DNA from 3 places in the Bradyrhizobium sp. WYCCWR15520 genome. Region 3 is predicted to be linked to each of the others. Evidence: riboswitches for the same ligand, from Rfam matches in the RefSeq annotation. Region 3 holds a riboswitch; each other region holds the start of a gene.
What was found. Region 3 has a riboswitch for cobalamin ahead of AC0QUY_RS15545 (TonB-dependent receptor). Riboswitches for the same ligand answer to the same signal wherever they lie in the genome.
Positions count from the first base shown of each region.

Region 1: another riboswitch for cobalamin. It lies ahead of AC0QUY_RS33375 (energy-coupling factor ABC transporter permease); the one in region 3 lies ahead of AC0QUY_RS15545 (TonB-dependent receptor).
Region 2: another riboswitch for cobalamin. It lies ahead of AC0QUY_RS21500 (TonB-dependent receptor); the one in region 3 lies ahead of AC0QUY_RS15545 (TonB-dependent receptor).

Region 1 is NZ_JBWBWM010000038.1:53,986-63,701, forward strand. It holds gene cobF (precorrin-6A synthase (deacetylating)) at 1,388-2,137, opposite strand; gene AC0QUY_RS33375 (energy-coupling factor ABC transporter permease) at 2,189-2,866, opposite strand; cobalamin riboswitch at 2,904-3,121, opposite strand; gene AC0QUY_RS33380 (hypothetical protein) at 3,346-3,555, opposite strand; gene cobM (precorrin-4 C(11)-methyltransferase) at 3,555-4,337, opposite strand; gene AC0QUY_RS33390 (cobalamin biosynthesis protein) at 4,334-4,702, opposite strand; gene AC0QUY_RS33395 (bifunctional cobalt-precorrin-7 (C(5))-methyltransferase/cobalt-precorrin-6B (C(15))-methyltransferase) at 4,699-5,880, opposite strand; gene AC0QUY_RS33400 (cobalt-precorrin-6A reductase) at 5,879-6,628, shown strand; gene cobJ (precorrin-3B C(17)-methyltransferase) at 6,604-7,338, opposite strand; gene cobI (precorrin-2 C(20)-methyltransferase) at 7,335-8,066, opposite strand; gene AC0QUY_RS33415 (precorrin-8X methylmutase) at 8,069-8,698, opposite strand; gene cobG (precorrin-3B synthase) at 8,698-9,716, opposite strand, start outside.
Region 2 is NZ_JBWBWM010000018.1:101,332-111,047, reverse strand. It holds gene AC0QUY_RS21515 (TonB-dependent receptor) at 1-2,134, opposite strand, end outside; gene AC0QUY_RS21510 (amidohydrolase) at 2,462-3,610, opposite strand; gene AC0QUY_RS21505 (LLM class flavin-dependent oxidoreductase) at 3,825-4,847, shown strand; cobalamin riboswitch at 4,927-5,122, shown strand; gene AC0QUY_RS21500 (TonB-dependent receptor) at 5,231-7,504, shown strand; gene AC0QUY_RS21495 (PepSY domain-containing protein) at 7,507-8,586, shown strand; gene AC0QUY_RS21490 (hypothetical protein) at 8,626-8,901, shown strand; gene AC0QUY_RS21485 (CbtB domain-containing protein) at 8,958-9,143, shown strand; gene AC0QUY_RS21480 (CbtA family protein) at 9,150-9,716, shown strand, end outside.
Region 3 is NZ_JBWBWM010000012.1:103,395-113,110, forward strand. It holds gene AC0QUY_RS15530 (ABC transporter substrate-binding protein) at 1-419, opposite strand, end outside; gene AC0QUY_RS15535 (ABC transporter ATP-binding protein) at 419-1,201, opposite strand; gene AC0QUY_RS15540 (FecCD family ABC transporter permease) at 1,198-2,241, opposite strand; cobalamin riboswitch at 2,377-2,576, shown strand; gene AC0QUY_RS15545 (TonB-dependent receptor) at 2,689-4,965, shown strand; gene AC0QUY_RS15550 (DUF6925 family protein) at 5,036-5,416, shown strand; gene AC0QUY_RS15555 (hypothetical protein) at 5,625-5,897, shown strand; gene AC0QUY_RS15560 (hypothetical protein) at 5,923-6,165, opposite strand; gene AC0QUY_RS15565 (hypothetical protein) at 6,328-6,483, shown strand; gene AC0QUY_RS15570 (hypothetical protein) at 6,600-7,847, opposite strand; gene AC0QUY_RS15575 (MFS transporter) at 8,020-9,237, shown strand; gene AC0QUY_RS15580 (N-acyl-D-amino-acid deacylase family protein) at 9,417-9,716, shown strand, end outside.

The DNA.
Region 1 (9,716 bases), on a different contig from region 3:
ACATGCCACCAAGCACGTCGTGCGGGCCTTGCTTGAAGAGTGAAAACTATGTGCTTCGCTTCGCGGCGAGCGAATATTTGCACCTCCGCGTCGCTTTTCGAGCATACGCGTCTGCAACCGGACACGCCGAATACGACACCACGGTCGTAACATCCCTCGATCTCGCAACCGTTTCGATGCGCACGTCGAACTCGCCCTGAACCAGTTAGGGCCAGAACTGCTTGAAGTGCGCATAACAGCGATAAAGAAGCCCCGCAGTACGGCGGTGCCAGGGTTATGGGCGTTGCCGGGCTCTGGCGGTATTTTCCAGCTTTCCGGAGCTCCGTGGCAGTTGGCGAATGGTCTTGGGAATAGCATCACCCTCTGACTTCAGGGGTCCGAGATCAAGTGTAAGATCTCTAAGCGCGCGCTCGCCACAGTAAAGAAGCCCGATCCCTCTCGGCGGCCGCATTCGCTGAGTCGGAAACACTGCTTCGAAAGCGTACAACCTGACGCTACGTGCGATTCAAGTCTCACCTGAGGGGCCTCGCACGAATTTGTACGAACCTTCGGCTTACGATCTGCTCTTCGCTCGCTTTTTGTCCAGGAATTGTCGTCTCCTTTGGTAGTTGAACTCTGAGCCGCCGGCGCGACTCAGTTTCGCCACGCGCCATAACGCAGGCTTCGGAGCTGTTCCGCGAGTGCCGGATGCTTTGAGTTAATAGCAGGTGACTGCAAACGGCTTCACCCCGAGGCGTGAGCGGTGCGCTTTGATGCCGATCCGGAAGTCAACTCTTGCGTTTTGTGCTCCGCCAACGCATATACGCACCACGGTAGCGCGATGCGCTATCGCAGCCCTCCTTGGGCGTTTCCTCCCTAGACTTGGGCCGCTTGTTCATTACAAGCGGCCTCTTTTTCTCGGTCGCCGCTATGGCGACGCCCCGGCAATTCTTTCGGAAATTGGCTTGCGCAGGTTGGTTAGACGACCGCCACGCTCGCAACGAGTTGCTACCTTCGGCGCAAGCGCCATCCCCGTCGCTTTAACGAGAAGGGACGAGCACGGTCATGAGAAACTCGCCTTACGCGAGGCAACGCGCCTTCGTTGCAGGTCGGCGGCCCGTGAGGTGTTGAGTACGCATTCTTCTCCGGCCGTGATATCAGTCTTCGCGGTAAAGCCTCCGCGGGCGAATGTTAAAGATGTTTCTCGCATTGATAAGCGTCGGAGATATAGGGATGGAAATGGGAAGCCTTTCTTTGGTTGGTCCGGCATGCGGTAGTCGTCAATACTATCGAAGGAACGATCTCCCCTTCGGGCGCTCCGGCCGATCTCAGCGATCGGGCGCATTTGGAAGCCGTGCGAAGGCGCTTGCCGCGGGACGCCGCAATGCCAGCAGCCTTCGCACGAGTGCTACGACACGCGCTTGATGATGTAGCTATCCATGATCCAGCCATGCTTGGCGCGTGCTTCCTGTCGGGCGGCGACGATGATTGGCCCCACTTCTGCGAGCGCACCTGACATGGTGATTTGCGGGGGCATCCCGAGATAGGCGCCCCACCAGATATGTAGTCCGTTCGGATCGAGCCACTGGAACGCGGCGCCGCCATCGAGCATGACGACCACCGTGTCGGCGCCGGATGGCCAACCGCATTCGCGCAGCCGCCGTCCGGTGGTGACGAGAAAAGGCTCCCCAATGTCGTTCAGCGGCAGTGAATGTGCGGCGCAAAGCGCCTGGATCGACGTGATGCCCGGGACGACCTCGATTATCGGCAACGGATCAAGCCTTTGTGCGATCCGCAGGCTCGAGTCGTATAGCGAAGGATCGCCCCAGATCAGCAGGGCAACGCGCCCGTCATCACCGAGATGCGCCGCAATTGCCCGGGACCAGGTCACGGCGACGGCGTCGTGCCATTCCTCCACTCCCTTGCGGTAGCTCTCCTGCGCAGTATCGCGAACGGGCACGTCGAACTCAGCAACGCGCGTGCGGCTGTTCGTCAGGGCTTGCGCGCAAATCAGCCGGCGCAGGTCGGCGAGATCGGACTTCACCGGGCCCTTGCGCGGAATCAGCACCAAGTCAGCTGCATTGATCGCGCGGATCGCCCCAAGCGTGAGCTGCTCGGGATCGCCGCAGCCAATGCCTATCAGGGAGAGTGTCAGCATTACGTTATGAAACGGGGGCGGCCGCGGCTTGCGACCGCCCGCACGTCATCTTCAGGCGCCGTTGTGAAGCCGATAGGTAACAAGACCATCGGCAGTCACACCTCGCAGCGATTTCGCCAGTGCCAACACGGTCAGATCGGCCAGCGGTTCAATGACCACGACGAGCGCGTAAGAAGCGGCGAAAGACGCGATGGAGGCGAGGTTCTCGGCCGCAAAGCCCGCACCATACAGCGCCCAGAAGGCGACCCACCCTACGATGCCGGATTGATAGGCGGTTGAAAGCGCAAGTGCCTGCCGATATTGCAGGTCAACATAGGCGGTGTTGCGAGGAATGATCCGCCCGGCCAGCGCCTGGATCGCAAATAAGGGCACCAGCAGCGTCGTCACGTTCATACCATATTGCGGCAGGTCGGTCGGCACGAAGAACAGCCCCTGCAGCAGAAGACCAAGCGCCAACCCGAACGCGGCTGGCGCTGCGCCGAACAGGAGAAACAGCGTCGAGCCGAGAATGAAATGCACCTCCGAGACCCCGACCCTGAAATGCGGCAGGAGTTCGAAGAACGAGAAGACCAGGACCGTTGTTGCGACGGTGCGCACCGCCAGCGAAACAATTCCCTGCGCGCGCACGGTTTCGACCACGGGCTTGAAGGCGCAGCCGGCGGCAACGGCACCGGTTGCGCAACTCAGCACGAGCTTGGCGCCCGTAACGATACCTGGTTCGATATGCATGACTTAAGTCCCTTCTGCCGTCACACCCGACGGCGTTAGCGTTAAAAACTGCAGGGCCGGTCTCCTGGCTCGCGGTTCGAAACCGGTCCCCGGCCTTCCCAGGCCTGACGGCCAGTGGCGGATCGGAGCCCCTCACCGCTTACAGTCGCGGGGGCGGCCGGGCTTTGGGCGCCGCATTCAGGTCCGCCCTTCCCCGTTCCCAATTATGCTCTGGCGCTTTGCGCCGCTTCGAGCACCATGCCTGCTCTGTGTGCTCCTTCCGACGAGGAGACGTCAAGGGGCTCGCGAGATCGGGCGACAGCGTCATCATCGGGTCTCTCCCGCCAGCGTGCCGAAAAGAATGATCGGCGCCGTCGTTGCGGCGCCGGTTTGCGCTAGCTGCTCTGCGAGCTTCGCAATCGTGGTGCGGACAATCCGCTCCTCGGCGTGGCCAAGAGACTCGCAAATAGCGCCGGCGTGTCGGCAGCCACCGTGCTCGATCAGTTTTGCCGCGAGCGCCGGGAATGTGTCGCTTCCCCATATAAATAGGGTCGTTGATTCCGGATCGGCAATTGCCGCGCATCGATATAATCGGGCTCGCTCTTGAAGCACTGGACCTTCAGCCCGCGATCGCGATAGGCGCGCGCCAGCGTCAGCGTCGTCTTGCCGACCCCGGATGCAGGCGCGGAGATGACGAGGCTCGCCGTCATCACGAGCCTTCCGGAAAGCGAGGCGTCGGCCCGAGCGGCCGATAGCGGCGGTCATAGTCGACGGCATACAGGCGGCTCTCTCCGAAATCTTCCGAACCCAGTGTGCGGCCAACCAGAATAACGGCTGTGCGCTCGAGCTCGGTGCTTACAGCAGAGTCCAAGGTACCGAGCGTGGCGCGGACGATGCGCTGATCCGGCCAGCTTGCGCGCCAGACTATTGCAACCGGGCAGTCTCCTCCGTAGTGCGGCGTCAGCTCATCAATCACCGTGGAAAGCAGATGGATCGAGAGATGGATGGCGAGCACCGCACCGGTCGCGGCAAAGGTGGCGAGTTTCTCGCCTTGCGGCATCGCGCTCGCCCTGCCCGGCATCCGCGTCAGCACGACCGATTGCACAAGATCCGGTAGCGTGAGCTCGGCCTCGATCGCGGCCGCGGCGGCGGAAAAGGCCGGCACGCCCGGCGTGATTGAATAGGAGATTTGAAGCGCGCGCAGGCGGCGCAATTGCTCGCCCATCGCCGACCAGATCGAGAGATCCCCGGAATGTAGCCGCGCGACGTCCTTGCCCTCACGATGCGCGGTGACGATCTCCGACATGATGTCGTCGAGCGACAGCGGCGCGGTGTTCACGATCCGTGCATCCTTTGGGCAATGGGCAAGAACGCCCTCGGGTACGAGAGAGCCGGCATAGAGGCAGACCGCACAGGCGGCAATCAGATCGCGACCGCGCAAGGTGAGCAGATCAGCTGCTCCCGGTCCGGCACCGATGAAGTGCACCGTCATTCGGCGTCTCCTACCGCGATCGCTGCGGTCGCCGTCCGATCCTGCGAGACAGCCCGCGTCGAAACGAGGCGCGCACCACGGCCGGCGACCGCAAGCGCTGCGGCTTCGGCGACGGAGCCCGTACCGAACTTCGCCTTGATGGATTCTGACTGTGTGGGCGTGGCAATGCCGGCTAGGACATCGGCCGAAACAGGCCGGATCGGCACGGTGAGTTCGCGCGCCAGCAATTTGAGCGCGGCGGTTTCGGCCTTGTCGCTGACAGTTGCAACTGCCGCGAGACCTTCAGGACCGCCCGCGGCGGCGAGAGCTTCGCGCAGCGCAGCCAGTGTGACCTCCCGCTTGAACCCCAGACCTGCGACCTTCACTTGACTGCACTCCATTGCACGACCGGCCGCATCGCCTCCCAGGAGCGATAGCGGCCGAGGTGACCCGCATGCGCAATCTCAATTCGCATCAACTCGCCACCGTGGCGTTGATGAAGGTCCGAGAGTAGCGCCTCGGTCTCCAGCGTGACGGCATGCGCAACCACCCTTACTCTCGGCTCAATGCGCGACCACACCGCATCGAACATCCTAGCGTCGAGCCCTCCGCCGATGAAGACGGCTTGCGGTGTCTCAAGGCGTGAGAGGATATCAGGCGCTATTCCCTCGACGATGGCGATCCGATGCGTCAGACCGAAGGTTGCCGCGTTGCCGCGGATATTCGCTACGCGATTAGACCGCGCTTCGATGGCGATCGCCGTGCCACCACAGAGAGCCCATTCTACCGAGATCGAACCTGAACCGGCGCCAATGTCCCATAATCTGTCGCCGGATCTCGGCGCCAGCGACGAAAGCGCGAGCGCGCGCATCGGCCGCTTGGTGATCTGGCCGTCATGCACGAAGAGCGCGTCTGAAAGGCCGGAGCTGCGCGGAACGCCGTGCGGTCCATTGGTTTCCAGCGCAACTGCCACCGGCCCCGCGCCGCCATCTGCGGCGTAGCTGTCGGCCCGATATTGCGCCACGGATTCGCGGGGACCGCCGAGCGCGGTGAGCGTCCATAGCCGTGAATTGCCCCAGCCGCGCGCCGTCAACCATTTGGCCAGATCGCCGGGCGCCTTGCCGTCGCGCACGAGACAAATGATGCGCGCTCCATGTGTCAGATGCGGCACCAGGCGTTCGAATGGCGCCGCGTGGATTCCAAGACAGACGACAGATTCGAGCCGCCATCCGAGCCGCGCCGAGGCAAGCGAGAATGTCGAGAGCGCGGGATGCGCAATCCATTCGCTCTTGCTGAGCCGTTCCGCGAGACTGGCTCCTACGCCGTACCAGGACGGATCGCCCGAGGCGAGCACCACCGTCGGACGACCGCGGCAGGCCAGCACGCAATCTGTCTCGAACGGCGCCGCCCAGGGACGGCCGCGGTCGGAAATCCCTGCCAGCGCGAGATGCCGTTCGCCGCCAAACACCGTCTCGGCTTCCGCAAGCGCCTTTCGGCTTGCATCCGAGAGGCCGGCAAGGCCATCTTCGCCAATGCCGATGATCGTCAGCCAGGGATCATGCATGATGTGCGCCCTCATTCTGGGCGGAACAAGCGATGCCAATCTGCTCGCAGACGCTGTGGCGCGCGCGGGGTGTGATGCGATCTATTCCTATGGAGGTCGCACCCGCGCCCCCGTGAACCAGCCGCTGCCGACCCGCATCGGAGGGTTCGGCGGCGTGAATGGCCTTGCCGAGTTCATTCGGCGCGAGGAAATAACGCACCTTGTCGATGCAACCCATCCCTTCGCGGCCGAAATGAGCCGTAATGCGGTTGCAGCGTGCGAGATGACCGGAACACCGCTGATCGCGCTCGAGCGCGCGCCCTGGGCAAAAGGGACCGGCGACACCTGGATCGAGGCCGCGGATATCTCCTCCGCTACGGCAGCATTGCCGAACAATCGCGCGCGGGTATTTCTTGCGATCGGACGCCAGCACATCGCACCTTTCAGCGCCAGGCCGCAGCACGCCTACACTTTGCGGTTTGTCGATCCTCCCGATGGACCACTGCCGTTTCCGGACGTCGATGTCATCGTGTCGCGCGGACCGTTCACCCTCGCCGGCGAATTGGAGATGATGCGTGCGCGCGGCATCGAATGGGTTGTTGCCCGCAACTCCGGTGGAGCGGGCGCGCGCGCCAAGATCGACGCCGCGCGCGAGCTCGGCCTTCCCGTCGTGATGCTCAAGCGGCCCGAATTGCCTGACAGGCCCCGAGTCGAAAGCGTGGCGGAGGTCATGCAATGGCTCCGTCATCGGGCATGCCTCGGTGCATAGACCCAGCGGCCGACGCGGCGCGTTGCCGAATTACCGACGATGACAAGGGTTCGCATGTCGGCCATCTCGGGCCGTGCCTCGCGCAGCATCACGGTTTCAATTCGCTCCGCGACCGTGCTGACCGCATGGGCGAAGATCACGAGGCGCTCGCCGCAACCTGCCTCCTTCAGCACCGAGAGCGCGCGTTCAAAACCCTCGGGCCGGCTCACTGAGCGCGGATTGTACATCGCGATCGCAAAGTCGGCTTCGGAGGCAAGCCGCAAGCGTTTCTCGATCATCGACCACGGCTTCAGATTATCGGAGAGATTGATCGCGCAAAAATCGTGGCCGAGCGGCGCGCCGGCGCGCGCGGCGGCTGCCAGCATTGCAGTTACGCCGGGCATAACGCGGATTGCAAGCCCATGCCATTGAGACGAGACTTCAAGTGCTTCGAACACAGCCGCTGCCATGGCGAAAACACCTGGGTCGCCCGAAGAAACCATGACAACACGGCGTCCTTCCGATGCCAGCTGCAAGGCATCGCTTGCGCGCTGCAACTCCATGCGATTGTCTGATGGATGCAGCGTCAGTCCTTCACGCGGGGCTACTCGCGCGACGTATGGCGCATAGCCCACGACGTCGGTCGCGGCGGCGAGCGCGGCGGAGACTTCCGGCGTGACTAGCGCCTGGTCGCCCGGCCCAAGTCCCGCGATGGTCAATATGCCCGTCATTCGGCCGCCTCCATCCGGCGTCCCCGCCCATGCACGAGCACAATCGCGAAATAGGGGCACTCGGTCTCGTCCACGTCCTCCAGCCGCGCGACGCGCTCGGCCGGCATAGTGCCGCGTTCGATCAGCCATGCCTCGCCAAGGCGGCCGGCGCCGGCAAGCGCGCGGCGCACCTTCTTCAGATTGCGCCCGGTCTTCATGATGACGAGCGCATCGGAATTGCGCGCGCGTTGCTCGAGCTCTTGTTCCGACAGCGTACCCATCAGTACCGTCATCACATCGTCGCCGAGGGCGATCGGCAGGCCGACCGAATTCCAGCAGCCAGCCATGCCGGGAATGCCGGCGATCACCTCGATCTCGACGCGGCGCTGCAGACGTGCACGGAGGTGCATGAAGGAACCGTAGAAGTAGGGATCGCCCTCGCAGAGAACGACGATGTCGGCCGCGCGGGCGATCCGCGCAAGACGCTCCGCCCACTCGTCGTAAAAGCCGGCAAGGAGGCCAACATATTCCGGACTATCGAAGGCGATCTCCGTAGTGACCGGATACTCCATCGGATATTCGCAGACGTCCTTTGCCAGTAGTCCATCGACGATGCGGCGCGCCTGGCCAGCCCGTCCTTTCTTCCGGAAATAGGCAACGTGCTTGGCCGCACGGACCTCACGATCGGCGCGCACGCTCATGAGGTCCGGATTTCCTGGCCCGAGGCCGCAACAGATGATGCGCCCCATAGCTATTCGTTCCGGCTCGCCAGCGCGTTCACGGCGGCGACCGTGATTGCGGAGCCGCCAAGGCGCCCCTCGACCGTCAGCGCCGGCGCAGGCTGGTCAACCATCAGCGCAAGCTTGGCTTCAGCCGCGCCAACAAAGCCGACCGGACAACCGATGATCGCTGCAGGTCTTGGACAGTTGCGATCCTCCAGCATGTTGAGCAGGTGAAAGAGCGCGGTCGGCGCATTGCCGATAGCGACGATCGCGCCGTCCAGATGCGGCCTCCACAATTCCAGCGCTGCGGCTGAGCGGGTATTGCGCATGGATTGCGCGAGGGAGGGAACCTTGGGATCGTCAAGCGTACAGATGATGGCGTTGCCGGCCGGCAGGCGCGCACGCGTAATTCCCTCCGACACCATGCGTGCGTCGCAGAGGATAGGCGCGGCGTTCTGCAGCGCAGCCCGCGCGATGCGCGCCATGCCGGGCGTGAAGCGGATGCAGGATTCGAGACTCACCATGCCGGCGGCATGGACCATCCGCACGACCACTGGCTCCTCGTCGGCAGAAAATCGCTCAAGGTTCGCCTCCGCGCGAATGGTGGCGAAGGATTGACGGTAGATCGTCGCACCATCGGTTTCATAGACGTGCGTCATCAGGGCGCTCCCGTTAGAACGGAAGGATCCGCGATCATTCGGCCTGCGCTTACTCCACGCTGGCTAGGCGTATCCCTCGTTGAGCCGCTGCGGATGACATCAAATCCCTCGCGGGTCGCAACAAGGGTGAGCGCAGCAGTCCCCGAATGAGCACAGCCTTTGGCACAGCCAGAGACGTGAAGCCTCTCGTCCGCGGCAATATGCGACGCAAGCGACGCTGCAAGTGCACGAGTGTCGCAGTGCGCCTCACAGCAGGCGGGCGCACCGCTGCAGGCGACGACGCGCAGGATCGGATCGTCCGCTTGGGTGACGAGGCTCTCGCAGTGGGGCATTTCGCGCAATCCTTCCGCCACAATCATGCGCCAGGGCGTCATCCGTAATCCTTGCGAGCATCCGGCAAGATGGCTGAGAGCGGCATGTGTCAGCTGTCCGAAAGCCGCAGCGACCATCGCGCCTTGCGGATAAAGTCCGGGACGCGGCTCCGCGATCATGCAAGCCGGCTTGACGTTGCTACGAAGCGCGTCGGGCAGTTTTGCGCCAGCCCCGACATGCGCTTTCATTCGCCCTCTCCCCTCCCTGGCTCCGCCCGAGTCGACGAACCACTCGGCAAGCGCGAGCGCAACGCTTACCGCTTCTGTCCGTGAGACGGGACGACCATGCTCCGCACCGTCGGCACGCACGATCAGCTCTCCCGCGATGCTGCGCTCGATCCGGATGTCGGCGGAGGCGCCGGCCAGCGCGGGCTCTGTGCTGCAATCAACGGCGAAGCCGAATTTGGTCGGCAGGTCGGGCGGTCCCATCACAAGCCCGCGTTCAAGTTCTGCTGCGAGAAAACAGGTATCGTCACTGGCGCTCCAGAAGGGCGAGACAAGGATGTTGCGCCGCGCTTCCGACTCCGCATCGGGATCGAGCAAGTGCAGCCGTGAGAGTTCCTCGATCAAGGGCCGATGACCTTGATCACTGACACCCCTGATTTGCAGGTTGCCCCGGCTGGTCAGATCGATCAGGCCGTTGCCGT
Region 2 (9,716 bases), on a different contig from region 3:
TGAACGTAAGCCCGGGGACAAATGGAGTGTCCCATTCCGCGCCGATGTTGGCGGTAACCGCTGGAACGCCGACCGCCTTCTTGCCATCGTTGGTACCGTTCTCGGTCTTTTCCTGCACACCATCGATCAGGGCCACACCACCGAGCAACCGGATTTCGGGCGTGATCTCGCCGAACACATTGATTTCCGCACCGCGGTTGCGTTGCCTGCCGTTGAGCTGCCGGGTCGGTAGAGGGAAGCCCGGCACCGTGATAACGCTCTGCTGCGTGATATCGAATAGACTCAGGGTCGTGGTGAACCGGCCCGTATCGATCTTCACTCCGGTTTCAGCCTGAGTGGTCTTGCCAGGCGGAAACACGGTGCCAACGTTTTGGAAGCTGCCGGAGACGACAACCGGTGTCTGGAGCCCTTCGATATAGTTTGCGTAAAGCGAGATATTCTCGACCGGCTTGACCAGAAGGGCGTAGGCCGGGGTCCACACGGATTCTTCCTGGTAGGGTCGGCTCGGACTCGTCGGCGTCGGGAAAAAGTTCGTCACTTCACTCCCGGCGGTCTGGCGACGAACACCTGCGGTGAACTGGACGCGGTTGTTGAGGATCGACATGGTATCGGAAACGCCCACGCTTTTCAGAGTCACACCAGTAATCTGACTGGCGCTCAATGTCGCGAAGTTAGGCTTGGGAATATTGGTCGGCTCGCTATAGAGGTTCCAGAAGATGAGATCGGCGAGAGGGTTATTCGAACGTGTTCGGACCTGCTGGTTATAGGTTCGGTCGTTGATAGCGTAGTTGACGTTCAGTGCATGATTGACGGGACCAGTGACGACCGTTGCACGAAGGCCCGCCTCACCCGCGAGCGTCTCGAACGTCTCCTTTCCGGTAAACGGTCGCGACCACAAGCCGCCGAGTTGGAAAGTGCCCGGAGGCGACGTTAGCGCACCCGGCGCGGTATTGGAGATGTTGGGCGAAGGGTAGGCATAGTTGATATTGCTGTCGTGATAACCAAACGCTGCATAGGCGGTCACCGAGTCGGTGACATCAACCTCGCCTCTAACGGTCGAGAAGAAGTCCGTCGGCGCGTAGTAAGCCCACGGAACCTGGAAATTATGTCCGGCTTTCGGCGGCGGAGGAATGAGAGTTGTCGTGGTAGGGACTGTAAAGAACCGCATGGGCGGCTTGAGGTTGTCAGCCTGATAACCGATATCAGCCTCCATGCGCGCGTTCTCACCGCGATAGTCGAGGCCCAACACGACATTACCGAACTCGTCGGTTTGGCGATTCCACGGGGTATTGCCGTTTGAATAGGTGCTGTTGAGCCTGACGCCCCATTCCTTGCGCTCGCCATAGCGCCGGCTGACGTCGATATACTCGCCGAACTGCGACTTGGACGAATAGGTTCCCGTTATCTGGGTGATATCCACGTCAGGCGCGTGCTTGGTGATGAGATTGATCGTGCCGCCCACCGCACCGCCGGTTGTCGCGCCGGTGCCGCCCACCGTCATGCCATTGAGCACAGCGCTCGGCCCTTTGAGGACCTCAACCCGCTCGATAAAGTTTGCACCAGTGGAATAATACGGAGCGATCCCCGGAAGGCCGTTCAGAGCAAAATCGCCACTGTCAAAATAGAAGCCGCGGATGAACAGACTGTCGGCGCCGCCGCCCGCCGCCTGCATGACGCGCACCGAAGGATCGTTCGCAAGAACGTCGCGGATCGTGCGCGCCTGCTGGTTCTGTATCAATTGCGCCGTGTAGTTGGTCTGGTTGAACGGCGTATCCATCACGCCGCGATTGCCCAGAAGTCCGAGGCTTCCGCCGGTCGCCACCTGTCCGCCGGCATACGGAGCCGGGGGCGCACCAAGCGTTCCAGTGGAAGGCGTCACATAAGGAACCGGCTCCACCCGGCGCGGCGCTGGCGCAGCAACACGCCGCTGCACGCGCGACGTGGATGTTTGCGATCTCTGATTTGTCTGCCGTGCTCTTGGCTGTGAAGGAGCATCCACCGTCACCGGCGGCAGATTGCCTTGTGCAAACGCTTTCGGAACGCCGCTCGAAACATCCAGTGATAGCGCGAGATAACTTACCGCTCCCAGCGAAACAGCGCGCACAACATTTCTGGCAGCGACTTCATACGTCATACTTCCACCCCAAAAGCCCACAAGCAGGTCCCCGCTCGTTCTAACTTCCGAAGTGAAAACAGCGAGTAGAAGCTATCTAAGGTGATGCTGCGTGCGCACAGCGGATTGCATCAGTGGCGATAGAGCAACACCGCACTTTCTAACTGTTCTAAATTCCTGCGCGAAGATTTTTCGGACACACGTTTCAACGAATGAATTTCGTTCGTACGATTCGACACGCCATCACGCTTTGAATCTTTCTAATTTTTATCAGTTCTAATTTGTTGCGTGACCGTCAAACGCGACGGATGACCATCATCACTGCGGCCTTGCATGTGTTCAAACGTTTCAATCCAACAGGTTGCGCAGGCTCCGCATGAAGACTCTCGCACCAATTTCAATGAGCTCATCGGGAAAATCATAGTTCGGCTCGTGCAGGCTGGGGTGCTGCTCCCCTGCTCCAAGGAAGAACATCGCGGCCCTGGATCGCGCGTTGAATCGTCCAAAATCCTCGGACCCCCGCATCGGAAGGCCTTGCGCGGAATGTCGCACGTTTTCTGCATCGAGCGCGGCTTTTAGATGCACAACTGCCTCCGCATTGTTCAGGCAGTGACTGAAAACGTCGCGATAGGTGATTCTGACCTTAAGTCCCTCGCTCGCCGCCACGCGTTGCACCAGATCTTCCGCCTGCTGACGTATCAGCTCCATCGTCGAATCGGTCAGCGTCCTCAGCGTCACCCAGAGTTCAGCCTGACCGGGCGAGATGCCGAATGCCGGCTCGCCCAGCCTTGCATGGGTAACCGTCACCATCGAAAACGCTTGATCCAGAGCACCACCCCGTCCCAACGCGGTGATTTCGTTCAACAGCGTTGCGATGGCCCGTTGCGGCGAAACGCCGAACTCGGGGCTGGAGGCATGCGCGGTCCGCCCGGTCAGAACGATCTGCATTCCGCGCGACGCACAATTGACGAGACCTTCGGCAATTGAAACCTGCCCGAGCGGAAGGCCCGGCAAATTGTGCAACGAGAAAACAAAATCCGGCCGCACCTCATCGAACTTCGCATCGGCAAGGACCGCCGCGGCACCGGAGCCATCCTCTTCAGCCGGCTGGAACAGCAGCATGGCCCGTCCCCGCTTCGGCCGCTGCCGACCCAGGCCCCGCGCGACCGCCGCCAGGATGGTCATGTGTCCGTCATGCCCGCAGAGATGCGCTTTGCCCGGCACCAATGACCGATACGCCAGCTCCGAGGTCTCCTGTATCGGCAATCCATCCAGCTCCGCTCGAAGCATGATTGTCGGGCCGGGCGCGTCCCCCTGATAGATTCCGAGCACGCCATGGCCGCCAAGCCCTGCAACGACCTTGTCGGCGCCGGCTGCATGGAGCAGCGCCTGCACGGCCGCCGCGGTCTTTTCTTCCTGCCCCGACAATTCGGGTTTACTGTGAAGTTCCCGGCGCCATGCCATCAGCTCGGTCAGATCGTGTTCAGTCAGGAACATGGGCAGCTCTTGCTATTGATATTTGGCGAGACAGACCAGACTTGACCATCGATGATTACATGATCAGCGAGGCAGCATACATTCAGATGTTTCCTTGCAGATGTTTTCCTAAAGCGACCACAAGACATTCGCTATCGATGGCGGGTAGCGCCTCGGGATCAAGGATCGCCTCCTGCAAGGCGGTTGAAGCTATTCGTGAAGATGGACTTCCCCTATGAAGAAGATCGGATTTCTCTCCTTTGGTCATTGGACCGCTTCTCCACAATCCCAGACACGCTCAGCCGCCGACACGCTCCTGCAGTCGATCGACCTCGCCGTTGCGGCCGAGCAGTTGGGTGCGGACGGCGCTTATTTCCGCGTCCATCACTTCGCCCGCCAGCTCGCCTCCCCCTTTCCCTTGCTGGCTGCCGTCGGCGCCAAGACCAGCCGAATCGAGATTGGCACGGCCGTGATCGACATGCGCTATGAGAACCCGCTCTACATGGCGGAAGATGCCGGTGCGGCCGATCTCATCTCCGGCCAACGTCTGCAGCTCGGCATCAGCAGAGGATCGCCCGAGCAGGTGATCGATGGGTGGCGGTATTTCGGCTTTCAGCCGGCCGATGGTGAAAGTGATGCCGACATGGGTCGGCGCCACGCAGAGGTCTTCCTGGACCTCTTGCGCGGCCGGGGTTTCGCGCAACCAAATCCCCGGCCCATGTTTCCCAACCCGCCCGGGCTGCTGCGTCTCGAGCCGTATTCCGAAAGCCTTCGCGAGCGGATCTGGTGGGGTGCCGGTTCGAATGCCACGGCAATTTGGGCGGCAAAGCTCGGCATGAATTTGCAGAGTTCGACGCTCAAGAGCGACGAGACTGGAGAAGCCTTCCACATCCAGCAGGCCGCTCAGATTCGGGCATACCGTGCTGCCTGGAAAGAGGCCGGCCATGCACGAGAGCCGCGGATCTCGGTCAGCCGCAGCATCATCGCACTCGTGAACGACCGCGATCGCGCGTATTTCGGACGCGGCGGCGAAGGTGAAGACCAGGTCGGATTCATCGACGAAAGCACACGGGCAATTTTCGGGCGCAGCTACGCTGCCGAGCCGGATGCGCTGATCGAGCAACTAAGAGCGGACGAGGCGATTGCCGAAGCCGATACCCTCCTCCTGACCGTCCCCAATCAACTCGGGGTCGAGTACAACGCCCATGTAATCGAAGCAATTCTCACTCACGTCGCACCCGCTTTGGGATGGCGTTGAGCCGCTCTCTTTTAGAGTAAGCGCCACGCTGATGTTGCAGTCGTGGGGAGGCGCGCGATTGACAGCCCTTTCAAATTGAAATTATGGTGAACATGACGGTTCTCCTTCGGGAGATCAAAAGGGAATACGGTGCGGGGATTTCCCCAACGCCGTGGCTGCCCCCGCAACTGTAAGCGGTGAGCCTTCGCCAAATGCCACTGGGCCTGCGGGCCTGGGAAGGCGGCGATAGGCAACGACCCGCAAGCCAGGAGACCTGCCGTCAGTCGTGGTCACACGCGAGCACATTGGGCGGGGTGTCCTGGTGGGTGTTGAGCCGTTCTCTCCTCGAGACAGCGGCCAAACAGCGTTCGCGGTGACGTGCCACGTTATCGCGAGCTATACTGATGAATTCCCATACCATCTTCGCGCCGCGGCACCGCCGGGCGTTTCTCAGCTCGATTGCATTCTCCTGCCTGCTTTTTCCCGCTGATGGCTGGGCACAATCCGGAAGGCCGAACCAGACGCTCGACCCCGTGGTGGTGCATCCGTCGGCAACGCCGGCGAATGCCCGCAGCGTCCGACGCGGCGCTGCTAGCCGCGCCGCGCGTCTCCGCCAGCAACGCAACGTGGCAGTCCACGGCGCTACGCCGGTCGCCACGCCGACAGGTCCGGCCTTCGCCGCACCGACGCTCAACCTCACCGGCACCAGCACGGCTGGCAGCCGGCTCGGCCTGACGCGGCTGCAGACCCCCGCCAGCGTGGAGGTGATCTCGGCTGAAACCATCGCCGAGCGCGGCCAGCAGAATATCCTCGACGCGGTGACGCAAAACGCCACCGGCTTCACGGCGAGCCCGGCACCCGGCAATGGCGGCGTCTCGTTCAATACCCGCGGCTTCACCGGCCTCGGGTCCGTGATGACGTTGTATGACGGCACCCAGCTTTATATCGGTGCCGGCACGGTGACGTTTCCGTTCGACACCTGGTCGACCGAGCGCATCGAGGTGCTGCGCGGCCCTGCGTCGGTGATGTATGGCGCCGGCGCGGTCGGCGGCGCCATCAACGTGGTTTCGAAACTGCCGTTGTGGGTCCCTCGCAACCAGGCCGAGGTCTCGCTGGACAGCAACCTGACGCGGCGAATTGCCGTGGATAGCGGCGGGCCGGTCAGCAAGGGCGTCGCGTATCGGATCACCGCCGCCGGCAATCTGTCGGACGGCTGGGTCGATCGCGACAACACCTCAAATGTCGCACTTCGTGCCGTAGTCCAGATCAGGCAGAACGAAGACGTCACCTGGACGCTGTCCACGGACTACGGCGACCGCAATCCATCGCGGTACTTCGGCACGCCGTTGATGAACGGCAAGCTCGATGAACAGCTACGATTCAAGAACTACAACGTCAGCGACAGCCACATCCGCTACCAGGATAGCTGGAACCAGGTGAAGACCGAATGGCAGGTCGCTGATGGAATCTCGATTCAGAACACGCTCTACTATCTGAGCTCCAAACGACACTGGAACGACGTCGAAAGCTATACCTATAATCCCGCCACCAGCCTGATCAATCGAAGCAGTTACATCGAGATTTTTCACGATCAGCAGCAGTTCGGCAATCGCACGGATGCGAAACTCCGCGGACATGTCCTTGGCATGGTCAATGAGTTCGTCGCGGGCTTCGACATCAACAGCATCAATTTTACTCATACCAACAATTCGCCCTATGGCGGCTTGTCATCCGTCAACCCGTTCAACTTCGTTCCAGGCGTATTCAACAGCCCGAACGCCACGGTTCCCGGCTTTGGCAGCGTGACCAACCAATACGCGCTGTTTGCCGAGAACAGACTGTCGGTCACCGAGCAACTATCCTTGATTGCCGGCATCCGTCAGGATGAGCCGACAATCACACGCACCGACTATGTCTCGCCCGCCAACAGCTTCGAAAAGTCGTTCTCCGCTACGACCTGGCGCGCGGGTGCGGTCTATACGCCCGTCAAGGATCTCGCTTTCTATGGCCAGTACTCCACCGCGGTCGATCCGGTCGGCGGGCTCATCTCGCTGTCCGCCGCAAACAAAAATTTCGACCTGGCAACCGGCAAGCAGATCGAGATCGGCGTCAAGCAATCGTTCTGGGGCGGCCGCGGCGAATGGACTCTGGCCGGCTATGAGATCGTGAAGAACAACCTGCTCGCACGCGATCCCAACATTCCGTCGCTGACCGTTCAGGTCGGCCAGCAATCATCGCGTGGCGTCGAAGCATCGGTCGGCCTCTTGCTCGACTATGGCTGGCGAATCGAAGCCAACACGGCCTTCCTGCGCGCGAAGTATGACGACTTCGTGCAGGCGGTCGGCGGCGCAAGCGTGAACTATGCCGGCAACGTGCCTGTCAATGTGCCGCAGAACGTCTCCAATATCTGGGCGACATGGGCCTTTGCACCGAACTGGTCGGCCAATGCGGGCGTGCAGATCGTCGGCAAGACCTTTGCGGACAATGCCAACACGGTCACTCGTCCGGCCTATAACATCGTCAATGCCGGGGTGCAGTGGAAGCCCGATCTCAACACCACCGTGTCATTCCGCGTCTACAATCTCTTCGATGAGATTTACACGACGTCGGGCGGCACCACTCAATGGCTGCTCGGAATGCCTCGCACGGCTCAGCTCGCCGTCAACGTGAAGTTCTGAGCGTGTCACGCACCCTGAAACGCACGCTCCGGCGGTGGCTGTATATCGGCCACCGCTGGGTCGGCATCATCACCTGCCTGTTCTTCGCCATGTGGTTCATTTCCGGCGTCGTGATGATGTGTGTCGCGTTTCCCGGCCTTTCCGACAAGGAAAGGCTGGCAGCGCTTCCCGATATCCGATGGGAGAAAGTGGCGTTGTCGCCGGACGACGCAATGAAGAAGGCTGGCGTCACCCGCTATCCGCGCGATCTCCGGCTTTCGATGCTGGCCGACGAGCCCGTGTATCGCATGACTGCCTGGGACGGCACGCGGCAGGTGATCTCTGCCGCCGATGGCCGCGCCATCACCAACCTCTCCGAAGGACAGGCGCGGGCGATCGCGCAATACCACCCCGCGAGCAAAACACCGCAGCTCGAAGAGATCGTTGATCGCGACCAATGGAGCGTGACTGCCCGTTACGATCCGCTGCGACCGCTTTATCTGATTGCGCTCGGCGACGATGCCGGTACCAAGCTCTATGTCTCCTCGCACTCCGGCGAGATCACGCTCGACATACCGACCATTGCGGCGAAGCTGCCAACGCTGCAATTCGGCGCGACTGAAGCGCGTTTCGTCTGGCTCGATGGCAGCCCGATGATCATCGTTGCATCACGTGATGGCACGCAGACGCCACTGGATGTGACATCGGGCGAATTTGCAAAGCTTTCGCAGGATCGCCTCTGGACTGCCTCAGCAAAACTGCTGCCGCATGCTCGCATCACGGAGCGATTGACCCTCAAGGAATACGACGCTTACTGGTATGCCCATCATCATGACCGCGAACTGCCGGTGTTGCGTGCGGTGTTTGATGATGACGCAAAGACGTGGTTTCACATCAGCCCGGTCACCGGCGATATCATCGGCCGCGTGGACAGCAGCCGGCGCACATATCGCTGGCTGTTCAACGCGCTGCACAGTTTCGATTTTCAACTGTTCCTGAAGTACCGCCCGGCTTGGGACATTGTGGTGTGGCTGCTGTCGATCCTGGGCGCTATCGTCTCGGTGAGCGGCGTCGTTATCGGCTGGCGCTACCTGCGCGACTAAAGCGAATCCGCTCCGCTGGGCTGAACTCCGGAGTTACCGTTGCATCAAAGCGACAATCCAGTTTGCTGGCGGGATGATATCGACGCTTTGGCGTTCGAGCCGGACAACCATCGCGGCTTCTGCATGGTGCATCGGCTGGCCTTTCGAACGCTACTGCAGTTTTTTCCGGAGCCTGATGATTGCCTGGCCTTTTTTCGCAACCAGGAGCGCGCCTTCCGTGCCGCGGCGGCGGCCAAAATTGCTCGAAGAGAAATTGCGCGCGGGGTCAATTTTCACCTCACCAGCCGGGACGTAATCGAACAAATGGGCAATTAGGGGTCGCGAAAGACATTCGTTTCCGCTAGAAATGCCTGCTTCCTTGGAGAACCGTCATGCAACAGACTCGTACCGCTGCCAGCTTGCCGATCGCCAGTCATGACCTGAGCGTGGTCTACCAGGCAGCTCTCGCCATGGCTCTCGGTCTCTTCATCGTGGGGTTCGTCGGTTTCTCCCATATCGATGCCGTCCACAACGCCGCGCACGACGTCCGTCATTCGAATGCGTTTCCCTGCCACTGATTTGCGATGTCGATTTTTCGTTCGATTGTCTTTTCCGCGGTCTTGAGCGGACTGATCGGCGGTGCCGCGGTCACTGTCCTGCAATACTTCAGCACCGTCCCGCTGATCCTCAAAGCCGAAACCTACGAACACCAGGCGCCGGAAGCCGGTGTCAAGCCGACGGGCGAATCCACCAAGGGGCATGCGCCCCATAATCACGCCTCTCACGAACATGAGGCCACCGCTTGGAAACCAGCCGAAGGATTGCAGCGCAACGGCCTGACGGCTGCCGCCAATATTCTCACGGCAATTGGATTTTCGCTCTTGCTGGCCGGCTTCTATGCCATGCGCGGCGGCGTAGACCGGCACGAAGCACTGTTGTGGGGGCTAAGCGGCTTTGTGGTCTTCACCGCCGCGCCGGGGCTTGGATTGCCGCCCGAGCTCCCGGGCGCACCGGTCGCCGCCCTGGGGGCACGTCAGCTTTGGTGGACCATGACCGCACTGGCAACTGCCCTCGGCATGGGTCTCATTTTTCTGCATCGCGCCGTCTGGGCCACCGTACTGGGATTTTGCCTGGTCGTCTCTCCACACCTG
Region 3 (9,716 bases):
ATTTCCGCCGCCGCGCGATCGGGATGACCGGTGATGTCGCCGGCCTCGCGGATCTGCTGCCTCGCTTCATCGAGGGTTCGCGGCACGGCGAGTTCGGCGAGACGAAGCCCTTTCGCCTTCAACAAGTCCCGTGTCGAGCGCTTGTCGAACGCGCTGGCGACGACGATGTCGGGCTTTATCAGCAGCACGTCCTCGGCTCCGCCCGATAGCACCGGATAGCGGCTGAGGTCGCCCGCCTGCGATTGCCAGCCGTCGCGAGAGAACCGGCTCAATCCCAGGATCTGGTGGGGGTCCGCGAGCATCAGCACCAATTGATCGGTGCAGACATTCATCGATACCAGCCGCGGCAGATTGGCGGCAGGCGCTGTACCCGGCAACCCAAGCGCCATCGCCACCGCTAGAAGTGCCGGCCGCCGCATCAGACATCCGCCCACGGCACGATCACCGCCTCGCGCTGATACTCCGCGCGATAGGCCGAGATCCGGAACACATCCGCCATCACCTGTTCGGACAGCGCCTCTGCCGGGGCGCCCTGCGACACCAGCCGGCCTTCGCGCAGCACCAGCACATGGTCGGCAAATCGCGCGGCGAGCCCAAGATCGTGCGTCACCACGATGACCAGCACGCCCTTGTCGGCGGTCGCGCGCAAATTCTGCATCACGTCGATCTGGTGCCGAGGGTCGAGCGAGGCGGTCGGCTCGTCGGCCAGGATGACCGGCGCCTCCACGGCCAGCGCGCGGGCCAGCGCGACGCGGCTGCGCTCGCCGCCCGAGAGTTCGGTGACGCGGCGATCACTGAATTCGAGCACGTCGACCGCCTGCATCGCACGCAGCACGGCTTCCGCGTCCTTCGGCGACAGCCGTGCCGGATCGGTCGCGCCATGCGGATAGCGACCGAGTGCTACGATATCGCGCGCCGGCAGCGGCCAGTGCACGACATGCCCCTGCGGCAGGTAGCCAAAGCGTTTTGCGCGCTCGCGCAGCGGAAGCGTGGCCAGTGTTTGACCGCCGATCGCGATCTCGCCTTCGGACGGGATCAGCCCGGCCAACGACCGCAACAGCGTGGTCTTGCCGGCGCCGTTCGGCCCGACCAGGGCAACCAGATGTCCCGCGTCAAGCGCGAACGAAACGTCAGTCAGCACGACGCGGCCGGCGAGCCGCACGCCTAACCCCCTTGCGCTCAGCAATGCTGTCTCGCTCATGCAACGCCTCCGCTGAGCGCGCGGCGTTCGCGCATGATCAGATAGAGAAAGAACGGTACGCCGATAATCGAGGTCAGCACGCCGACCTTGATATCCGAGGTCGAGGGAATGATGCGCACCGCGATATCGGCCGCGAGCAGCAGCGCCGAGCCGGCAAGCGCGCTCGGGATCAACAGCCGCCCCGGATCGTGACCGATCACGGGCCGCATCAGATGCGGCGCGACCAGGCCGATGAAACCGATGGTGCCGGTAACCGCGACCGCACCGCCGACGCCCAGTGCGACGCCCGAAATCACGAACAGCCGGAGGCGGCCGACATCGACGCCGAGGCTTTGCGCGGTTTCCTCGCCGAGACTGAGCGCGCGAAAGGCATGGCGCTGGCTGAACAGCATGATCGCGCCGGCAATGATGAAGGGAAACGCCAGCATCACATGCTGGAAGCTGCGGTCCTCCAACGAGCCCAATAGCCAGAACGCGATCTCCAGCACCACGAAGGGATTGCTGGAGAGGTTCATCACCAGCGCGGTGGCAGCACCCGCAAAGCTGGAAATCGCGAGCCCCGAGAGGATGAGGATCAGCAGCCCGGCATTGCGGCCGGCGATGGTGAGCAGCACAAACACCGAACCGAAGGCCGCAGCGATCGCCGCAACCGGCAGCGCGTAGGAGCGCACATCGGCCAGCCCCAGCGCAATCACCAGCACGGCGCCGAAGGCGGCCGATTGCGGCGCGCCGAACAACGAAGGCGAGGCCAGTGGATTGCGGAGCAAGCCCTGCAGCGAAGCGCCCGACAGGCCAAGAATAGCGCCGATCGCGAGCGCCAGCAGCGTGCGCGGCAGGCGTATCTCCCGCACGATCACCTGCGATACGTCGCTGCCGGCGCCCAACAACGCTTGCACCACTGAAAGCGGCGACAGCCGCACCGGCCCGATCCCAAGCGAGATCAGCATCAGGAACACAACGAGGACGGAAAGCGCCGCCACCGCGCCGATCCGCCGGCGCGTGGCAATCTCGTTGGTCAGGGTTACGGCCTCAACACTCATCGATCGTCCTAAAGCAGTTTTGCCCGCTCCGGTACAGACGGTCGGGCACGCGTGCTCATGCGGCAAAAATAGCGCACTCGTCCAGTAGGCATTGCTCGGCGCGCCGGGGCGGATTGACTCGGACTTTGACGAACTTCTACCATAGTTCCCGACGGTTCCCGTTTTGGGGATCAAAAGGGAATGCGGTGCGGGGAAATTCCCCAATTCCGCGGCTGCCCCCGCAACTGTAAGCGGCGAATCCTTCGTCACACGCCACTGGGCATCTCGGTCCTGGGAAGGCGACGATGGGGTAACGACCCGCGAGCCAGGAGACCTGCCGTCAGCCGTGGTCACACGCGAAGATGTCGGTCGGGGAGTACAGGCATTAGCTTCACCTAAGCTCGGTTAGCATACGGTGAGACTTGGTTCGCTGTGACGTGCCACTGACGTCATACCGAGGTCTGAACCATGTCTTCCACCAACAGAGCCGCTACGCGCCGCCGCGTCTGGCTTGCTTCCAGCTTCCTCATACCGATCGTATCGCTCGGCATTTCCGGCGCAGCGGCGCAGACGCCGCCTGAGCAATTGCCGCCGATCGAGATAACCTCGCCCACGGACCTGAATCGGACCCGCGCCAAACCGACCTACGATGAAGGATCGACCTCGCGCCGCGTCGTGCCGGCGGCAGCGCCCCCGACCGGCACACGGCCCGCAGCCGGGACCGGTTCGGGCGCCTCATCGCAAAGTGCTTCGCAAGGCGCGGGCGGCAGCGGCGGCCGGCAGTTTTCAGGCATTGTCGGCACGGCGTCGACCGTTATTACCGCCGAAGAGATCGCGCATTCGCCCGCACAAACGTTGCAGGAAATCATCGCGCAAACGCCCGGCGTGCAACTGACGAGCCTGTATGGCGGCGTCAACGGCGCCAAGACCAGCGTCGACCTCCGCGGATTCGGCGCTTTCGCGACCTCAAATACGCTGGTGCTCATCAACGGCCGAAGGCTCAACGACATCGACATGGCCGGCGTCGATTTTTCGACCATTCCGCTCAATTCGATTGAGCGCATTGAAATCACCCGCGGCAACAGCGGCGCGGTGCTCTACGGCGACAACGCGGTCGGCGGCGTCGTCAACATCGTCCTGAAGGACGGCGTCGGCGGCCCTCCCTTTGCCATGCGCGCCGAGGCCGGCGTCGGCTCCTTCAATCAGCGGCTTGCGAATATTTCGGCCGCGACCAACTACGGACCTTGGTCGACGTCCTTCTATGGCAACGCCATCAAGTCTGACGGTTACCGGGTCAACAATGCCCTCGACCAGCGCAACGGGGTCGGCAATCTCAATTATTCCACACCGGACCTCAAGGCCTTCCTTACGGTAACCGGCGACGACCAGAAGCTCGGTTTCCCGGGCGGCCGCACCGTCGATCCCTCCATCGGACTAGATCAACTCGTCACTGATCGTAGGGGCACCAATACGCCGTTCGATTACGGCAACCAGCAAGGCGCCAGCGCCACCACCGGCTTCACCAAGACAATCATGAATGGCGTCGACCTGATTGTCGACGGCGGCGTTCGGAAGAAGGACACGCAAAGTGGTTTCTTCGGCGCCGTACCGTTTGCCTCGCCACTTCCGAGCTTCTCCTCCACCTACAACGACGCATCCTTGCTGACCTGGTCGATCACGCCGCGATTGAGCATCAAGAACTCGATCTTCGGAATTCCCTCGCAGATCCTGACCGGCATCGATTATTACGACGCGACATTCAATCAGGACCGCGGAGCGTTCAAGGGCCTTGCGCCGACCCACATCTACGACCTGTCGCAGCAGACGCTGGCCGGCTACGGGCAGCACACGGTCGGCCTATTGCCGACGACCGATTTCTCCTATGGCGCCAGGGTTCAAAATACCAGCCTGAGTGCCCGGGATCGGTTTGATCCCAATGCACCCGGTTGCGCCATGTTCTTCAATTGCAGCCCCGCGGCCTCTCCATTGGACAGCAACGAAACACAGTACGCGCTGCATGTTGGCCTCGAGCATCGCTTCAACAGCGTGTTCTCGGTATTCGGCCGCGCCGCGCGCGCATTCCGAACCCCGACCGTCGACGAGCGCGTCTCCAGCGGTCCCTTCTTCGTTCCAGGGACTTTCCAGTTGAAGACCCAGACCTCGCATGACATCGAGGGCGGATTCCGCATCAAGAGCGGTGGCTTCCAGATGCAATCGAGCATCTACAACATGGACCTCGAGAACGAGATCCATTTCATCCCGGCGCTGTTCTTCAACGTCAACCTCGATCCGACCCGCCGCTACGGCTCCGAGACCAGCGCCTCGCTGCGTGTCAGCGATACGGTGACGCTCCGCGGCGGCATGGCCTATACGCGCGCTGTCTTTCGCGAGGGGCCGTTCGCAGGTGACGACGTCCCGCTGGTATCCCGCTATACAGCCATGGGCGGCGTGACTTGGAATATCTGGCAGAACTACCTGGTGTTCGACGCCACCGTACGTGCCTGGAGCGAGCGCTTCATGGACAACGACCAAGCCAACACCCAGCGGCCCATTCCGGCCAGTGCTACCGCCGATCTGAAGCTTAGCGGACAGTACGATCGCTTCTTCTGGTCGGTGGGCGTGAACAATCTGTTCAACGCACTCTACTATGACTACGCGATCGCCAGCTCGTTTACGCCCGGCCGCTTCTCGGCCTACCCGCTCCCCGGCCGCACCTTTATGGTGAAGGCCGGCGCAACGTTCTGAGCGAATTCACCGGTCCGGTCCGCCGGACCGGCTTGTCCTGACCAGACGAGAAGGTATTCTCCTCGGGCATATTGCCGGGGAGAATACCTTTTCATGCCCGAACCGCGTCCATTCCGCTGATTGCAATGAGTCGCATCCGGCGCGCGATGGGCTGGGCGAGGCCCGGCCGTTCGACGTCACGCATCATCGCGCGTTTCAGGCGATGCTGGCTGTGTGCGGCGATCCCGAAACATTGGCGGTCAAGCAGCGTGTGATCGATGCCGTGCTTACCGGCGAGCCGCCTTCGGCGGTCGCCTCTGGTCGTCACGGTCGAACCAGCATCCGCATCGCCTTGCGGCAGATGAAATCCCAAGGATATGCATCAACGGCGCTGGACACTTGGCTTGCCAGTTTCGATCCAGGCAGCCCGAACGAGCAGAATGAAGATGCGGATCTGCACGAGCATGATTGATTTGGAAAGAAAGCGACATCATTTCGACCAAAAATAACGCTTTCTGTGATCAGATCCCGTGATAAATGAAGCCGCAAAACCTCTCGACGATTTCTGTCGCAACTCGAATGGCGTGACAGGAGAGAATGTCGAAGCTGCCGCCGATTCCTAAACAGATTCGGGTGGGCCTGGGGTCAAAAACAACATAGTAGATTGAGACAGACTTGAAATGACGAATGACGATCAAGGCCGCGACGACCGGGCGGCAAAGGCGGCCGAGGCCGCCAAGTCCGCGATGGCCGAGCGGGAAGCCGCCACGAAAGCCACGCTCGATAACATGGCGAGGTTGAGGGCATTGCGGCTGGCGCGCGAAGCTGCCGAGCCGCCGCGCGCGCCCGCGACGAAGAAGGCGCGCGCCGCCAAGGCACGGAAGCCGGCGGAGAAGGCCCCGGCCCTTTCCGACTGGCTGGCGAACCAGCAAAGCGGCGGACGGCGAATCTGAGCGAGCCGCGCAAAAGTCCGGTGCGTTACGCCGGCCCCGGCCAATCGATCAGCGATCGCGTCTTGTTCTCGGCATCGTAGACCTGCACCTGCAGCATCTGGAAGCGGTTCTTCAACGCCATACCCGCTTCCTCCGCCGCCTCAACCGTATCGTGATGCGACTTGAAGTGACCATCGACCACCAGCGAGTAACCGGAGGTTGGCGCCTTGTCGGCACGGATGGTCTTGCGCGGCTGCGGTTCATCCAGCGCAATGCGGGGCTTCTTCATACTGGCTCCATGTAAGGCCCTTCGGGCCGCAGCCGCAAAAAGGGCGGGAAGAATTGTCTGATCGGCGCTAGGATGCCGGCCAAACGCGGCAGATTGAGGTCATGCCGTTACCCTGAGTCGGCGCGCAGCGCAAACGCCGATTGATCCGGCAGGAGGCATCACATGGACGGAACGGGCAGGAAGAACGAACCTCCGAAAAAAGCGGACGACAAGCCGAAAAAGCCGGAACGCATTCCGGCCGAGGACGAGGATGACGAGGACGGCGACATCGCAACGCCGAAGCGCGACCGCACGGGTAATGACGACGAGCCGTTGTGAGCGCAGCATACCAAGGTGTCATCGCCTGCGAAGGCGGGCGATCCAGTACGCCGAGACTTTCCGTACAACGTCGGCGCCGCGGAATACCGGTCAAGCCGGGCGATGACGGGCTGTGTCTAGTCAAGCTCCTCCCCCTCGATCGCCCGGATACTTCGGAGATCAAGCATATGCGCACTAAACCCGCCCCGCGCAAGTTTGACCGCGAGCTTCGGCGAGGCCAGCAGCAATGCCGCCGTCATCGCCAGCGGCACGGCACTGAGCCAGTCTAACTGCACTGGCATGAGTTCTTCGCTGCTGCCGGCATAAGGCCCTCTCCTCGCAACGAGATACCGGCACTCCCTGACAATGTCGCGCCGCGTGCCGCCGCGCGCCCCACATCCGAGCAACGCCTGTATCGCCAGATGCGTAAGCACGCCGTTGCTACTTGCGGGCAATGCTTCCGGCGTTTCGCCGAGCGAGATCCGAAGCAGGAGCCCGACCAAATCGACACCGGATCGATACGCATTCATCGGCTCGACCAGCCGTGGATTGCAATCGATCAGCAAGGGCGGATCGTTATCGCTGCGCATGAGATAATCAACGGATAGCGCGCCATGCCAGTCGAGCGCCTGTCCGATCTTCTCGAGATAGGTCCGCACCACCGGCCGGCTCACGCTCTGCTTGATGGCCTCGCCGCCGCCGATACCCGCGGCCACCTGCCGATAGGCATGAAAGCCGATCAGTTGGCCGCGGCAGAACACCGACTGCGCCTTCTCGGTGGTGCCTGCGATGAGGTCTTGCATCAGCACTTCGCTGGTGAATGCATCGCTGGCCGCAAGATCGCGCAGCGCGCCTTCGAAATCGTCCGCGCTGTGCACGAACCAGATGCCGCGGCTCGCGGTGCCGACGGAAGTTTTCACGACGGCCGGAAAGCGGATCGCGTCACGGACAGCCTGAGCCGATGTGACGATCCGCGTCAGCGGCTGCGGCACCTCCAGCCGATCGAGCACGCGGCTGAATCCGGCCTTGCTATGCGCTTGCCGATAGTTCTCAAAATCCGGCAGCGCGATCCCGGCGCGGCCCGCGATGCGGTGCGCGACCCGCGCAAATAAAAATCCCTGCTCATGCGTCGGCAGCAGAACATCGAATTTTCCATCGGCCAGAAGCTGTTCGATAAGGGCCAGATAACCGGCCGGGTCATTCCGCAGCCCGGGACAGCGGTGAAATTTCCGAACGAAGCGAGAAAACCGCGAAAGACACCAGGGCGAGGGATCGCAGACCTCGACGTGATGGCCCGACAGCCCCAGAATAGTCACCGCCTCCCGGGACGAGGTACTGGAACCTTCGGAGACGAGCACCCGGAGCGGCTTAGCGGGATCAGGCATATCGGATCATTGCCGCGCCAAGCCGCCTTTGTCTTCCGATTTCCTGAGCCATTCGCACGCCCCTGCCCTCCGCCGGGGCAGCCATGCAGCTGCATTCATGGACAAATAACGGCCTGCCTATATTTTCAGCCCGCCCAGCCGGGCCGCAAGTCACACAGGATTTTGAGCTGACATGGTCGATATTCTGGCCGCACCGCAACAGGCCAAGGCGGACACATCGCTGCGCACGCTCGCGGCGATCTCGGTCGCCCATTGGGTCAGCCATTTCCATCTGTTCGTGCTGCCGATGCTGTTTCCGTTCCTGAAAGAACAGCTTGGCGTCGGCTATATCGAGCTGGGTTTTGCGCTGACCGTCTTCGGCGTCGTCTCCGGCCTGACGCAGGCTCCGATCGGCTATCTCGCCGACCATATCGGCGCGCGAAAGGTTTTGCTGATCGGTCTCACCGTCGGCGGCCTGGCGCTGATCATGCTCGGCCTGCATCTGAGCTACGCCTCGCTGATCGCCTGCGCCGTCCTGCTCGGCCTCGCCAACAGCGTCTATCACCCCTGTGACTATGCGATCCTGTCGACACATATGGATACACGGCGGATGGGCCGCGCGTTTTCGGTCCATACCTTTGCCGGCTTCCTTGGCGGCGCGGTGGCGCCCGCGATCATGGCTGCGCTGGTGGCCGCCGTCGGCGGACTCGGCGCGCTGATCGTGGCCGGTGCGGTTGGGCCAGTGGTGGCGCTGCTGTTGATTGCCGTGAAAATTCCCGATGCGAGTTCTGCCGATCGCAAGGTCGACGGCGCAGCGGCGCCGCAGCAGCAGAGCATCGTGACGCCGGCGCTCATCGTGCTGACGATCTTCTTCATGCTGCTCGGCCTTTCCAACGCCGGCATCAGCAATTTCGGCGTGGTCGCGCTGATGAGCGGCTATGGCGTGACATTCCACGCCGCCAATATCGCGCTTACCGCCTTTCTCGGCGCCAGCGCAGCCGGCGTGCTGGCCGGCGGCTATCTCGCCGACCGCACCAAGCGTCACGGCAATGTCGCTGCCGCCTGCTTTGCGATCAACGCCATCATCATCACGATTATTGCGGCGACCAACCTGCCGCCGGTCGTGCTGACCGCCGCGATGGGGCTGGCCGGATTCCTCGGCGGCGTCATCGCACCCTCGCGCGACATGCTGGTTCGTAACGCTGCTCCCGCGGGGGCCGCAGGCCGCGCCTTCGGCATTGTCTCTACCGGCTTCAATTTCAGTGGTATTCTTTCGCCGCTTTTGTTCGGCTGGATCATGGACCAGCACCTGCCGCATTGGGTTTTCGGCGCGTCCGTCGCCTTCATGGTGCTGACGGTCCTGCTGGCGCTGGTGACCGACCGCAAGCCGGCGGAACCCGTCAAGGCATAACGCGGTCTCTATTTTACGCGTTTTCTTCACGCGAACCGGTACCCATCCCCGGATCAATTCCGAGGGCATGCTTCGCGCGAAAACGCTTCCGATGCATTCCTGAACCCCATCCCCGGCGGTTGACTGTGCCTTGTGACGCCGGATGATGCAGCAACAAGAACAGCACCGGGATGGAAGCCATGACCTCGACCCCCGACCTCGTGATCCGCGGCGGCACCATTGCCGATGGCAAGGGTGGTGAATTGTTCGAAGCGGACGTTGCGATTGCAGGTGGCCGCATCGCCGAAGTCGGCAAGGTTGCCGCGAAGGGCAAGGAAGAGATCGACGCCAGGGGCAGACTGGTCACGCCGGGCTTTGTCGACGTCCACACCCATTATGACGGACAGGTCACCTGGAGCCAGGACATCACGCCCTCGTCACAGAACGGCGTCACCACGGCGATCATGGGCAATTGCGGCGTCGGTTTTGCGCCGTGTCGT